DNA from 2 places in the Pantoea sp. PGP6 genome. Region 2 is predicted to be linked to the other one. Evidence: predicted binding sites of a transcription regulator. Region 2 holds the regulator's gene; the other holds the start of a gene.
The links. Region 2 encodes LexA, which represses DNA repair genes until DNA is damaged. Its sites were predicted from a motif close to TNCTGTATGTACATACAGNA; they were not measured.
Positions count from the first base shown of each region.

Region 1: the regulator LexA is predicted to act here: its motif matches at 2,125-2,144, upstream of ACLIBF_RS21615 (YebG family protein).

Region 1 covers NZ_JBQBMA010000002.1:245,653-253,237, forward strand. Annotated here, with positions in the region: gene ACLIBF_RS21600 (ABC transporter substrate-binding protein) at 1-503, shown strand, start outside; gene ACLIBF_RS21605 (non-canonical purine NTP pyrophosphatase) at 671-1,231, shown strand; gene ACLIBF_RS21610 (SIR2 family protein) at 1,228-2,022, shown strand; gene ACLIBF_RS21615 (YebG family protein) at 2,160-2,507, shown strand; gene ACLIBF_RS21620 (Fic family protein) at 2,576-3,694, opposite strand; gene ACLIBF_RS21625 (methyl-accepting chemotaxis protein) at 4,209-6,149, shown strand; gene ACLIBF_RS21630 (ABC transporter ATP-binding protein) at 6,204-7,286, opposite strand; gene ACLIBF_RS21635 (carbohydrate kinase family protein) at 7,289-7,585, opposite strand, start outside.
Region 2 covers NZ_JBQBMA010000001.1:4,012,489-4,020,073, reverse strand. Annotated here, with positions in the region: gene ACLIBF_RS19470 (UTRA domain-containing protein) at 1-290, shown strand, start outside; gene psiE (phosphate-starvation-inducible protein PsiE) at 362-772, shown strand; gene ubiC (chorismate lyase) at 858-1,370, shown strand; gene ubiA (4-hydroxybenzoate octaprenyltransferase) at 1,382-2,266, shown strand; gene plsB (glycerol-3-phosphate 1-O-acyltransferase PlsB) at 2,498-4,921, opposite strand; gene ACLIBF_RS19445 (diacylglycerol kinase) at 5,050-5,418, shown strand; gene lexA (transcriptional repressor LexA) at 5,524-6,138, shown strand; gene dinF (MATE family efflux transporter DinF) at 6,243-7,565, shown strand.

The sequences.
Region 1 (7,585 bases), on a different contig from region 2:
TCGATTTCGCCACCTATCGCGCCGATAACCACGCCTTTGCAGTGAAAAGCGACAGCAAAATCACCGCGATTAACGCGCCCGCCGACATCGCCGGTAAGCGTATCATCGTGGCGTCCGGCACCAATCAGGAGCGTATCCTGCTGAGCTGGGATGAGCAAAACCAGGCGAAAGGGCTGCCTGCGGTTACGCCGATCTATCTGACTGATGATGCCTCGGCCACGCTTTCTCTGCTGTCGGGACGTGCCGATGCGATGTTCGGTCCACACTCGATGGCAGCCTGGAAAGTGGCGTCACGCGGCCAGACAAAACTGGTCGGCAGCGGGCCGTTTCGTGCCTGGGTCGCGGTCACCACCAAAAAGGGCAATGGTCTGGCCCCGGCCCTTCAGGCCGCGATTGAGGGTGCCATTCGCGGGGGTCAATATCAGCAGGTGCTGGCACGCTGGGGTGAACAGGATGAAGCCATCGCCCATTCCACGGTCAATCCTCCCGGCATTCAGTATTGATCCTTCTCTGGCGCTCCGGCGCCGTTTATACTGCTTTGCCTTCCTCGCCGACAGAACCATTGTCACGGCGACCGCCCCCAGAATTGCGCTACACTCTCCAGCGTTAGTGATCTATCCTGCTCGCCTGTCGATTCAGCGCGCGGCGGAGCAATTAACCTGGAAGCCCCATGAAAATCAGATTCCTTTCTGCCAATGAGCAAAAGCTGGCGGAGGTGCGCAAAATCCTCGAACCTGTCGGGGTTGAAGTGTTGCCCATCTCCCGTCGCATCGAAGAAATTCAGACTGAAAATGAACTCGATCTGGTGCGAGATAAACTGACCAAAGCCTTTTCACTGATTGGGCGACCGCTATTCGTCGAGCATACCGGACTCTATCTCGACGGCCTGAATGGCCTGCCTGCCGGGCTGACCCGCATTTTCTGGAACCGGCTGGATGCAGAACGCTTTACTGCCCTGGTTCAGGGACTCGACAGCCAGGCCGTGACGGCAAAAACCGTACTCGGTTACTGTGATGGCCGTAAGATGTACCAGTTTTCAGGTGAACTGCGCGGCACCATTGCCGCCGAACCTGCCGGTACCCGCGGCTTTCAGTGGGACTGCGTCTTTATCCCGGAAGGCTACGATCAGACTTTCGCCGAAATGGGCGAACTTAAGAATGAGATTTCGATGCGGCGCATCGCGCTCGATCGCTTCGCCACTTTTTTGAAAACGGCCCGGAGTGTTGCATGAAACCTGAACTTAAACGTGCCTATGACTCCGGTAAGCTGATTCTGTTTGCCGGCGCGGGCATCTCACGCAACCTTGGCCTGCCGGAGTGGCATGAGCTGATTGCCCATCTCGCCAATGAACTGGGTTACGATCCAAAAATCTTTAATACCTACGGCACTCATCTGTCGCTGGCGGAATATTACAAGCAGAAGAAAGGGTCGCTCGGCCCGCTACGCAGCTGGATGGACCGCGAGTGGCATCGTCCGGATATCGATGTCCGGACATCCGAAATTCATACCATGATTACCCAGGGCAACTTTTCGCGTATCTACACTACCAATTACGATCGCTGGCTGGAAGCGGCGCATGATGCGCATGGCGTCCCCTACTACAAAGTGGCTAATGCCGCCGATCTGGTGTCGCTGACCGAGAATAAACGTCACATCATCAAGCTGCACGGCGATTTCGATGACGATACTTCTATCGTGCTCGATGAAAGCAGCTACTTTGAACGGCTCTATTTTGATTCACCGCTCGACATCAAACTGACCCATGACGTAATGGGCAATTCGGTACTGTTTGTTGGCTACAGCATCAGCGATTTTAATATTCGTCTGCTGTTCTATCGCCTGACGAAAATGTGGGGCCGTACCGGGCTTGCCACCGCGCGTCCCAAGTCCTATCTGTTCACCAACCGCAATAATCCGGTGGCAAAAGAGGTGCTGGGGCAGTGGGGCATCGAGATGATCGTCTCAGAAGAGGATGACCCGCGCAAAGCGCTGGCCGATTTTCTTGAGGAGCTTCAGGTCTGACCGGCGACGATGTTTCACCCAAAAATCTGCGCCTGATTAAGGTTATACGGCGTACAACCGATAAACTTTATTCTCTGCTGGAAAAGCATCAACGTCGTGATATACTGTATGTATACACAGTATCTGAGGGCAAAAACATGGCTGTCGAAACAAAATTTGTAGTAGTCAGAAAGGGTGAAGAGAAGATGACGTTTGCCAACAAGAAAGAGGCCGATGCCTACGACAAAATGCTCGATATGGCCGAAGCCTTCACCGACTGGCTGTTACAGCATCAACCCGCACTGGATGAGACGCAGGCAGAAACGCTGGGCTTGCTGATCGCTGAGCAGAAAGATGCCGTGCAGCATATTCTTCGTACCAGCAAACTGCCTGAGCCTGTTGCCGCCAGTGCCGGTCAGCCTGAAACGGTAACAGAGCGTTCTGATGATACCGCCGAAGCAGAAATCGCCAGCAGCAAGAAAGTGCGTGCGGTGAAAGCAGCCTGATTTCCGTCACGCCGGAAGCTATTTCCGGCGTGGTTGTTTTACCCGCAGAGAGAGGGCGCCTCAGTCTCTCAGTCTTTTTTAACCTGATAGCGCGTGCTACGCCCGCCACCTTCCAGCCGGTAAAGACAGCCTTTCTCCAGCAAATCCGCTAAATGACGCGTTGCCGTCGCCTTACTCACTTTTGCCACCTTCTGATATTGGCTGGCGCTGATTCCCTGTTCAAAACCCTGCTCGCCGCCCTCCAGGAGACGGTTCAGTACTTTTATCTGCTCTTTGCTCAGGGGCAGTTCCCGATGCTGTAGCCAGAAGCGCGCCCGAATCTGGGTGCGAGCGATGGTGTTCATCGCCTGTTGCAGGCTCTCATCCAGCCTATCAAGGAACCAAACCAGCCAGTCGGTGATATCCAGTCCGCCTTTCTGCGTCCGCTCCAGAATGCGGTAGTAGTCCGCACGATGCGCCAGAATCGCCGGTGACATGGCATAAAGCCGGATGCTCTGACTGTCCGCCTGTGCCAGTGCCAGATCGGTTAAGGCACGCGTAATGCGGCCATTGCCGTCATCAAACGGGTGCAGGGTCACAAACCAGAGATGGCAGATGGCGGCGCGCAGCAGTGGGTCCAGCCTGACGTCCTGCTCGCTGCGATTAAACCAGTCGATAAACTGCGTCAGCTGTGGCTCCAGTCCAGTGCGCGGCGGCGCTTCAAAATGCACCGTTGGGCGATCGATCCGTCCGGAGATCACCTGCATCGGCTCGCTGCCGCGCAGCGTGCCGACGCTCAGACGCTGCACCGACCACTCATCGGCAGGAAACAGCCAGCGATGCCATTGGAAAAGACGCGTCAGCGTCAGCGGCTGGCTGCGGTTGTTGATCGCATCCAGCATCATCGCGGCCAGTCCTTCCGATCGATCCGACACCGGATAAGGTTGTTGCCCGGTGACGCCCAGCCGGCGCGCCAGAGATGAACGCACCGACTGTACGTTCACCCGTTCTTCTTCGATAGCGGATGAGGAGAGGATATTGCTGAGCAGGGTGTTGAGCGTTTGCTCGTCATCACTGGCCTGCAGGCTGGCCCGGCCCAGCAGTATGCCTCGCTGCTGTTGCAGCTGCCGCAGGCGGGGTAACAGAACATCATCCTGCCAGTAAAACAACGGCCAGTCGGCCTGTTGCCATATCCATTCAGTGTTCATATTCGGCTCAAAATCGGTTTAATGAGCCGAATAGCACAGTGTAATCGGCTCACATAATGAGTCAATTGTAGCGAAGTTTTGGCTCACAGGCCAATCGGTAAGGAAGAAACGCAGAAATGAGAACAGGACCCGAGGGTCCTGTTTGTTTAGCGGGAGAATTGCAAAAAGGTGTCTGAATAGTAATGCACGATCCAGGCAACGTACGCTAACCAGATAATCATTCCACCTGCTAATCCAAGTTTAACGGCCATTGATTTCTCTCCACGGTGATAAGGGACGACAACGTCTGTTTACATAAACTGACAGTAGTTGCATCGGCCGATATTGCTGCAGATCAAAAAAAGCGGATTCATTGCTGAAGCCATAATCACCTGAAGATCAACTTCTCCAGGTTCGACCCGCCTGACGTTCCCGAAGCCGCCATTAAAGTTCAAAAAAACGGCGCCGATAGATGATCGCAGACGGACGTAAACCACAAGGAGGTCGCAAAAAGATAAATTCCAGGAGAACCAATATGGCCAGTCAGTTGAACGATAAAAAGAAGATGAGTACCCGGGCGCAGATGCTCATTACCGGCGGCCTGACCATTATGCTGGGATTTAGCGTGACGATCGGTGTACTGAACTGGCAGTCCGGTAAAGAGCAGAAGGCGCTGGCGGAGAAGTATCTGCAGCAGATCGCGCAAAGCCGCGGTTTACAGGTGCAACAGGAACTGAGTCATGCACGCGATGCGGCCAGTCATCTGGGACAAAGCCTGATCGCCTTACCGCAGACAGGCATTACGGATCGTAAAGTGGTCGATAAGATCATGGAATATTCACTGCGCGCCAATCCTGATTATCTGTCGATGTCAGTAATCTTTGAACCGAACGCCTTCAACGGTCGCGATGCCGAATTTGTTAACCAGCCGGGACAGGCACCACAAGGTCGCTATGCCTGGTTTGTGGATCGCGATCAGGCCGGCAATTATGCCATGCATCCGCTGCTCTCCATCCTCACACCGGGCCAGGGTGACTACTACCAGATACCGCAGCAATCAAAAAAAGATACCCTGATCGAGCCTTACAGCTACGCCTATAACGGCGTGCCCACCTTACTGACATCGGTGGCGGCGGCAATCGTCGATAAGGGCACCTTAAAGGCCATCGTGACCTCCGATATTTCGCTGGCTTCGCTGCAACAGAAAGTTAATCAGATCAAGCCCTGGCAGGGCAGCGGCTATGCACTACTGCTCTCAAATGGCGGAAAGGTCGTCTCTTCGCCGGTTAAAGAGCAAGCGGGCAAGCCGTGGAAAGGGGAAACCGATCATTTCAGTTCACAGGTGGTGCAGCATTATGATGCGGTGCTGGGCGAAGAAGCATTAGTGACCTGGCAACCGGTAGTGATTGGCGACAGCGATAAACCCTGGTATCTCGGGGTGGTGGCGCCCGTGAGTCAGGTGATGGCCGCCGCTAACCGTCAGCTGAGCTGGGCCATTGGCCTGATGGTGGTCAGCATCCTGCTGGTCGGGGCGGTGCTGGGCATGTTGTTCAGCCGTAAAGTGTTACGTCCGATTGGTGGCGAGCCGGCCGAAGCGGCCAAAATTGCGCTGGCCGTGGCAGATGGCAAACTCGACAATGCGATTGCCGTCAAAACCGACGATCGCAGCAGCCTGTTCTTCGCATTACAGACGATGCAAAGCCAGCTACGGGGGATTGTCGGCCAGATTAAAGATGCCAGTGAATCGGTGCGTCAGGGCGCGGGTGAGATTGCCAGTGGCAACCTCAACCTGGCATCCCGTACCGAGCAGCAGGCAGCCGCACTGGAACAGACCGCAGCCAGTATGGAGCAGATCAGCGCCACTATCCGCCTCAACGCCGATAATGCCCAGCAGGCGACCAGCCTGACGGAAAATGCCACCCATATCGCCAGTCGCGGTGCCACGCTGGTGGGCCAGGTGGTACAGACGATGGCACAGATCGATGACAGTTCGAAGAAGATCGGCGACATCACTACCATGATCAACAGCATCGCCTTCCAGACAAACATTCTGGCGCTCAATGCCGCCGTAGAAGCAGCGCGCGCCGGTGAGCAGGGGCGCGGCTTTGCAGTGGTGGCATCTGAGGTGCGTAACCTGGCGCAGCGCAGCGCCAGTGCGGTGAAAGAGATCGCCGCGCTGATCGAAGAGTCAAGCGTGCGGGTCGAAAGCGGAGTCAGACTGGTGAATGATGCCGGTAAGACCATGCAGGAGATGACGCAGGCGGTCAGTTCGGTGCAGGGCATTATTGGTGAGATTGTTTCCGCCTCAGATGAGCAGGCGCGTGGCATTACTCAGGTGACCATTGCAGTAAACGAAATGGATGGCACCACCCAGCAGAACGCCGCGCTGGTCCAGCAGATGTCGGCTGCGGCCAGTTCGCTGGAAGACCAGGCGCAGCAGCTGGCGCAAACGGTCGAGCAGTTCCACCTGGCTTAATCAGCCTGGGTGTCTGATAAGAGAAAAACCCGCCGATGGCGGGTTTTTTATTGATTACTGTTCGGTCAGGCGCTCACCGCTGTGCGCATCGAACAGGTGCATCTTGTCGGGATTAACAGACACCGGCAGCGTACCACCCGGCGTTGCGTCACTACGCCCGCTCAACTGCATATGCAGAGCGAAACCCTGCCAGTTCAGATGTAACAGCGTCGATTCACCGGTAATTTCGACGATACCGACATCGGCCGGTTGTCCACCAGGCACGCTGACCAGGTCATGAGGCCGGACGCCCAGCGTCACCGGCTGGTCCGCCTGCTCATGCGCCGCACGGTGCCAGCGTGGCGGTAGCGGCAGCCACTGTTGACCACAGAGCACACCCGGCTCGCCATCACGCGACTGGAACTGGGCATCCAGCAGATTCATCGGCGGCGAACCGATAAACCGCGCCACAAAGGTATTCACCGGACGATCATAGATCGACAGCGGTGCGCCCTGCTGCACGATAACGCCATCTTTCATTACCACAATCTGATCCGCCAGCGTCATCGCCTCGACCTGATCGTGCGTCACATAGACCATGGTGGTTTTAAAGCGCTGATGCAGCGATTTGATCTCGGCACGCAGCTCCATGCGTAGCTGCGCATCAAGATTGGAGAGCGGTTCATCGAACAGGAATACCTGCGGGTTGCGCACCATTGCACGTCCCATCGCCACGCGTTGCCGCTGGCCGCCCGATAATGCCCGCGGATACCGCTGCAACAGCTGACCGATGCCGAGGATCCCTGCGATACGAGCGATTTTGCTCTTCTGTTCGTCGCGCGCCACCTTTTTGACCTGCATATGAAACGCCAGGTTCTCAGCGACCGTCAGGTGCGGATAGAGTGCATAACTCTGAAACACCATGGCGATATCGCGATCGGCGGGATCGAGATCGTTGATGCGTTTTTTATCGAGCATGATCGCACCATCAGAAACGCTATCCAGACCCGCCAGTAAGCGCAACAGCGTCGATTTACCGCAGCCAGAAGGACCGACCAGCACGGTAAAACTGCCATCGGGAATGGTTAAGTCCAGCGGGTGCAGCACACTTTGTTTACCGTAGCGCTTAGCCACCTGTACAAGTTCAACACTGGCCATAATTAGCGCACCTCGTTTGAAAGTTGGAGTTGTTGCCAGCCGGGATAGCGGCGTGGGGAACTGCTGATCGCCTGTGAAGCCACCTCGATTCCCCAGCGCAGCGCCGTATGCGCAGCGTGACGGTAGAGTAGCGCCGCCAGAAAACCGGCGTTGAAGCTGTCTCCGGCACCGATGGTATCGACCACCGTTACCGGTTGCGCCGCCACGTGCAGCGTCCCGGTGGCAGACCATAGCCGCGCACCGTCTGCGCCACTTTTTACTACACAACCACCGCGTCCGCTAAGCCGGGTCGCCAGTTG
Region 2 (7,585 bases):
ACGTTGAACATTACCTTAATCCGCGTTTTTTCCCCGGCCTGCTGGATGAAGATCTTACCCGTTCACTGACCGATCTCTATGACCAGCGCTACGGTATTCGCTACGGCGGGGCGCGCTTTACCATTCTGCCCGGCCCTTTGCCCGAGATCGCCGCGCCGGCGTTGAACGTCGCGCCTGGCAGTCCGGGCCTGCTGATTACCCGGATTAATCGCGATCGGCTAAAACAGGTGATTGACTGCGACTGTGAATATTGGCGCTACGATGCGCTGTGTGTTGATGTCGAAGCCTGAGGGCCATATTGTGATTCAGGTCACACTAACGCATGATAGCGTTCGCTATTAACTCTTTTCTAAGGCGCTACATGAGTGACAAGAATCCCCTGGCCCGCCACCTTGCGACCGTATTGCAATGGGTGCTGAATCTGGGTCTGCTTAGCCTGGCGATTATCCTTATCGTCTTTCTCGGCAAAGAAACCATTCACCTGGCTAACGTGCTGTTCAGCACCGGTGAACAGGCTTCGTCCTATCTGCTGATAGAGGGAATTGTCATTTATTTCCTCTATTTTGAGTTTATCGCTTTGATTGTGAAGTATTTTCAGTCTGGCTATCACTTCCCGTTACGCTATTTTGTCTATATCGGCATTACCGCAATTATTCGCCTGATTATTGTCGATCATAAAAATCCTTTCGATACCCTCTGCTACTCCGCCGCGATCCTGATTCTGGTGGTGACGCTGTGGCTGGCGAACAGCAACCGCCTCAAACGCGAATAAACCTCTGCCGTCGGTAACGACGGCAGGTGTTCATGCCGCGACTCTGCGCTAAACTGACGCCCTGAAAATTTTTGGGAGTGGTGCTATGTCGCAAGACGCGCTCAGCTTATTACGTGCGATCAACTGGCTTTCATCGACGCAGGCTACGCTTGCGCCGTCCCTGCTCGACTGGCTGATGGAAGAAGACTCCATGACGCGCCGTTTTGAGCAGCATTGCCAGCAGGTTACCGTAGAGCCGGTACGTGAAGGCTTTATTGATGCCAGCGAGTTGGGAGAGGAAAAAGCCTTTTTACCGGACGACAAACGCTTCTGGCTGCGGGAAGTGCTGCTGTTCGGCGACGGTGAACCCTGGCTGGCGGGTCGCACGCTGGTGCCGGAAAGTACCCTGAATGGTCCTGAGGCGATGCTTCAACAGCTGGGCACGCGCCCGCTGGGGCGTTATCTGTTCTCCTCTTCAACCCTGACCCGTGATTTTATCGAACCGGGCAAGGTTGAAGCGCTGTGGGGACGCCGCTCACGTCTGCGGCTGTCCGGCAAACCGCTGTTGCTGACGGAACTGTTTTTACCGGCTTCGCCGCTTTATCGCGATCTGGCCTGAGGAAATCTGTGGTGGAAAAGAGCTTACACATCAATAAATGGCAGGCCTACAGCCGTCTGATGCGCATTGATAAGCCGATCGGCACCCTGTTGCTGATGTGGCCCACCCTGTGGGCCTTGTGGCTGGCTGATATGGCGATCCCGCCGCTTCCGGTGCTGCTGGTGTTTGTTGCCGGCGTTTTCGTGATGCGTGCAGCCGGCTGTGTCATTAACGACTTTGCTGACCGTAAGGTGGATGGGCATGTTGAGCGGACAAAGCATCGGCCCTTAGCCAGCGGCGCGGTCAGTGCCAGAGAAGCCAAACTGTTATTTGCCGGGCTGGCGCTGGTGGCGTTTGCGCTGGTGCTGACCATGAATCTGATGACGATATTGCTTTCGGTCGTCGGTCTGGCGCTCGCCTGGGTTTATCCGTTTATGAAGCGCTATACCCATCTGCCGCAGGTGGTGCTGGGGGCCGCGTTTGGCTGGGCGATTCCGATGGCCTGGGCGGCAGTTAGTGAGTCCTTACCTCTGGTCTGCTGGCTGGTATTCTGCGCCAACATTTGCTGGACGGTGGCTTATGACACCCAGTACGCGATGGTGGATCGCGACGATGACCTGAAGATTGGCGTTAAGTCGACCGCGATTCTGTTTGGCCGTTTCGACAAGCTGATAATCGGCCTGCTGCAACTGGCAACGCTGCTGCTGATGGCATGGGTTGGCATGTTGCTGCAGCTCAACGTGGCGTTTTACGGGACGCTACTGCTGGCAGCTGGCCTGTTTATTTACCAGCAAACGCTGATCGCCCAGCGTGAACGCCCTGCCTGCTTTAAAGCCTTCCTCAACAACAACTATGTCGGATTGGTGCTGTTCCTCGGTGTGCTGATGAACACCCCGCCGTTTACCCAGCTGTTGTGATCGTGGTGATCGACAGGCCGGGCGGGTTGCAGGCGGGCTAAGTCCCGACGCGATTCAGCGCAACGGTACCTGGCGCGCAGTCAGGCAACGAGTCAGGCAGCAGAGGATCAGGCCACGAGTCAGGCAGGAAAGGATTAGGCAACGAGTCAGGCAGGAAAGGATTAGGCTGCAACATCATTCAGGCACAAAAAAGGCGACCTTTCGGGGTCGCCTTTTTACTGCGCAGGGCATTTAGTCGTGGGCCACGGCGCTTTCGATGGTCATGCGTACATCGCTGGTGACCAGATCGGCCAGAATGTGCCAGGTCGCCAGGGTCTGCGCGACATCCGCATCACCGCTGTCGCTGATATACCCTTCATCACGCAGCGTCAGCACCAGTGAGGTGAAGACGGCTTTATCGAAGAACTCCGGCGCGTTGATACCGTGCAGCACTGACAGACGTTGTGCCAGTGTGCGGCTCTCTTTTTCCAGCGTCCCGCGGTTAATGGCTGGCTTGGCGCTAAGAATAGAGAAGGTGATGGCATAACGCTGAAGCGTTTCTCGCACCCCGGCCGCCAGCAGTTGCAGCGTACGGTAGCGCGCCGCCGTAAAGCGCAGCTGACCAGCCTCAAGCGTAATCAGTCCCTGACGCGCCAGCTCCTGACAGAGTTCGGTCAGCAGTTGCGGCAGCTCATCGGTCTGCCAGCGCAGGAACAGTTCGCTCTTCAGCATCGGGTAGATCAGACTCACCTGGCGCAACAACTCGGCTTCGCTCATGGTCTGATGCTGCTGCACAATAGCGGCAATCAGCGACGGCATCACCAGCATGTGGTGAATGTTGTTGCGATAATAGGTCATCAGCACCGCCTGCTCACGTGGCAGGATGATGATGTCGCCAATGCTGTCTTTCTCGCTCTCAAACTTATTCATGCCCATTGCATGATCCAGCAGCGCCTCTGCCGAGAGATCGGGCACCGTGGCGTTGGCTGAATAAGGCACGTTACGCAGCAGCTGGGTATAGCACTCAAGCTGCTCAATCAGCTGTTCGCGGGTTAGTGAGCGCTGACGTGAGGCGAGCAGCGCGGTGACGCACAGGTTCATGGCGTTGGCCGCGCCCGCTTCATTGATGCGTACCATTAAGCTCGCCGCGATGTCATTCACGGTGGGCGTTAACCAGCTTGGACGCTGCGGTTCGATAGGATCGATCGACTCACGCCATTCCGGCACGCGCTTGTTGAGATAGTTAACCAGCGGCAGTGGTTCGCCAAAGTTAACGTAGCCCTGGCCGAGGTTGCGCAGCTTACGTAAGCCATGCACCATCTGCATGAAGCCCTCTTTCTCTTTCGCCGCGCCGCGTAGCTCTTTGGCGTAAGTACCCACTTCCATGACATGTTCGTAGCCAATGTAAATCGGCACCAGGGTGATCGGGCGATTCCCCCCGCGCAGCATCGCCTGCAGGGTCATGGCTAAGGTGCCGGTTTTCGGATCGAGCAGGCGACCGGTGCGTGAACGTCCCCCTTCGACAAAGTATTCAACCGAGTAACCGCGGGTGAACAGTTCGCCAAGATATTCACGGAACACCGTGGCATACAGCTTGTTGCCTTTGAAGGTACGACGGATAAAGAACGCGCCCAGACGACGGAAAATCGGTCCGGCTGGCCAGAAGTTGAGGTTGATACCGGCGGCAATGTGCGGCGGCACCAGTCCCTGATGATAAAGCACGTAAGAGAGCAGCAGGTAATCCATGTGGCTGCGATGGCACGGCACATAGACGATTTCATGGCCATCCTGCGCCAGCTGACGGACTTTTTCGCCGCCATTAACATTGATGCCCTGATAGAGCCGGCTCCAGAGCCAGCCCATGACGCGGTCGGTGACGCGAATCGCTTCATAGGAGAAGTTTGCCGCGATCTCTTCCATCATCTCAACCGCATTTTGCTGCGCTTTTTCATGGGAGATTTTTTTGCTGCGCGCTTCATCTTCAACCGCTTTTTCAATCGCTTTCGATTGCAGCAGACGATTAAACAGATCCTGACGTGCCGGTAAGCGTGGGCCAACCGCCGCCAGCCGCTGGCGGGCGAAATGAATGCGCGCCACCCGGGCCAGTTTCTGGGCGATTGATTGGTCGGTGCCGTGTTCGGTTGCCATGCGGCGCAGCGAAACGGTCGGCGAGAAACGGACAAAACTGTCGCGTCCATGCCAGATCACCGCAAAGAATTTCTGCACGCCGTTCAGCACCCGCAGGTGCGGCGTATCTTCGCCCTGAACCTCACGACCAGGCGCCCGGCCAAACATCACCGTCACCGGCAGCATCTGGATATCCAGCTTGGGGTTATTGCGATGCAGGTCCAGATAATCGTGAAAAATCTTCACCGATTCGACGCTGGGCACAAAATAGGGGAACACACGCGGGCCATCGTGGATAAAAACGTGGCGCGGCAGCAGCGAACCATCAATCTCCAGCGGAGAAAGCGGGTCGGGCAGATGATGCCGCAGGCACTGCGCGCGTAAAGTCAGTAAGTCAGCCTTCGAATCGTAAGGCAAAACGTACATAATGGGCCGGGTCGGGTCCAGACCATGTTCAGAAACGGGATCGGCCGGAATGGCCTTACTCTTTACCAAAAACGACAGTGGTAAATTCAGTAATTTGTAATAAAGTTTACGCCAACCTGACATAGACAACATGAAGCCTCTTGTTAGCAAAGCGCCGCAAGCATACCAGAAAGCGCAGCGAAGATCTGTGGTGGTGCCATTTGCACGCAGCCCAGACATTGACGTCAATCCGATGAAAGGGTTCCACTTATATGGCAAATAATGCCACGGGTCTTGTAAGAATAGTAAAAGCCGCAGGTTACTCATGGCAGGGCCTGCGTGCCGCTTGGCAACACGAAGCGGCTTTCCGCCAGGAGGCGCTGGCCGCGCTGGTGGCCATTATTGTGGCCTGCTGGCTGGATGTCGATATTGTCTCTCGCATCCTGATGATCGGGGCAGTGGTGCTGGTGGTCATTGTTGAAATCCTCAACAGCGCCATCGAGGCGGTAGTGGATCGTATTGGCCAGGAGCGCCACCCTTTAGCCGGACGGGCAAAGGATATGGGCTCGGCGGCGGTGCTGATCAGCATCTTACTGGCACTGTTTGTCTGGATCGCGCTGCTTTGGTCGCATTTGCGATAAGCCTTCCACAACGCGCCAGATGGCGCGTTTTGCCTGAGAATCGGTTTCCATTTCACCAATACCTGTATATACTCACAGCGACTGTATAAACAACCAGGGGGCGGGATGAAAGCATTAACCAGCAGGCAGCAGCAGGTCTATGACCTGATTCGCGACCATATTACTCAAACGGGCATGCCGCCTACGCGTGCAGAAATTGCCGCGCAGCTGGGTTTCCGCTCGCCGAACGCGGCAGAAGAGCATCTGAAGGCACTGGCACGCAAAGGGGTGATTGAGATTGTCTCTGGCGCCTCTCGCGGTATTCGCCTGTTGATGGAAGAAGAAGCATCTGAAGGTCTGCCGCTGATTGGCCGGGTTGCTGCCGGTGAGCCGATCATGGCGCAGGAGCACATCGAAACCCATTACAAAGTGGATCCGGGCCTGTTCAAACCTTCTGCCGATTTTCTGCTGCGCGTCAGTGGAATGTCGATGAAAGATATCGGGATTATGGATGGCGACCTGCTCGCGGTACATAAAACCCAGGACGTACGCAACGGCCAGGTTGTTGTGGCCCGTATTGATGATGAAGTGACGGTTAAACGCTGGAAGAAGCAGGGTGCTATTGTGCATTTGCTGCCTGAAAACAGTGATTTTGAGCCGATCATTGTCGATACGCGCGCCCAGTCGCTGACGGTAGAAGGTCTGGCGGTCGGTGTGGTTCGCAACGGCGAATGGCTCTGAGTCTGACATAACCGCGCATTCGTAGCGTCTGATGCTATTCTGTCTGCCCTAATTTTGTCGCTGCTGCTCCCCTCTCTGCAGCGACACCGAGCACGGAACTGCGAATGCGTTTTTTAACGGCTACCGACAAAAACCTCTGGCGGCTGGCGCTGCCGATGATCCTTTCTAACATCACCGTTCCCTTACTGGGGGTGGTCGATACTGCTGTCATTGGTCACCTCGACAGCCCGGTCTATCTGGGCGGGGTTGCGGTCGGCACGACAGTCACCAGTTTCCTCTTCATGCTGCTGCTGTTCCTTCGGATGAGTACTACCGGCCTGACGGCGCAGGCTTTTGGTGCCGGCGATAAAATGGCGCTGGCACGTGCGCTGACCCAGCCTTTAATTATTGCGCTGCTGGCTGGCGTGCTGTTCATCTGCCTGCGCTCGCCGATTACTACGCTGGCGGCCGATCTGATTGGCGGCGATCCCAAAGTTTTGCAACAGGCGGCACTGTTTATTCAGATCCGCTGGTTAAGTGCGCCCGCCACCCTGGCAAATCTGGTGATCCTTGGCTGGCTGCTGGGCGTGCAGTACGCGCGTGCGCCGGTCATCCTGCTGGTGATCGGCAATCTGGTCAATATTGTGCTCGATCTGTGGCTGGTGATGGGGCTGCACTGGGGAGTGGCAGGCGCGGCAACCGCGACCGCGCTGGCGGAGTATATAACGCTGGTCGTCGGGGCAGTGATGGTCTGGCGGGTATTGAAACTACGTGGCATCACCACCGCAATGCTGAAGCAGAGCTGGCGCGGCGATATTCAGCGGCTACTGCGTCTTAATCGCGACATTATGCTGCGTTCGTTAATGCTGCAGCTCTGTTTTGCCTCGCTGACCGTGCTGGGCGCACGTATCGGTCCGCAGGTGGTGGCGGTGAACGCCGTGCTGCTGATGTTTATCACCTTTACCGCCTATGCGCTGGATGGTTTTGCCTACGCAGTCGAAGCCTTCGCCGGTGAGGCGCATGGCGCGAAAGATGGCAGCAGGCTGCTGCGCGTCTGGCATTCTGCCTGCCGACAGGCGCTGGTGGTGGCTCTGATGTTCTCAGTAATTTATGCGTGTTTCGGCTCGCATATCGTGGCGCTGCTGACCTCGATTGAACAGCTGCAACAGGCGGCCGATCGCTATCTGATATGGCAGGTGATCCTGCCGCTGGCGGGCGTCTGGTGCTATCTGCTGGATGGCATGTTCATCGGTGCAACCCGCGGCCGGGAGATGCGTAACAGCATGATGGTGGCGGCACTTGGTTACTTCCTGACGTTGCTTAGCGTCCCGCTGCTGGGCAACCACGGCTTGTGGCTGGCGGTCACCGTTTTCCTGGCGCTGCGTGGCCTGTCGCTGTGGCTGATCTGGCGTAAACACTGGCAGCAGAACAGCTGGTTTAACGCCTGATAGCTGGCATCTGATGTCCT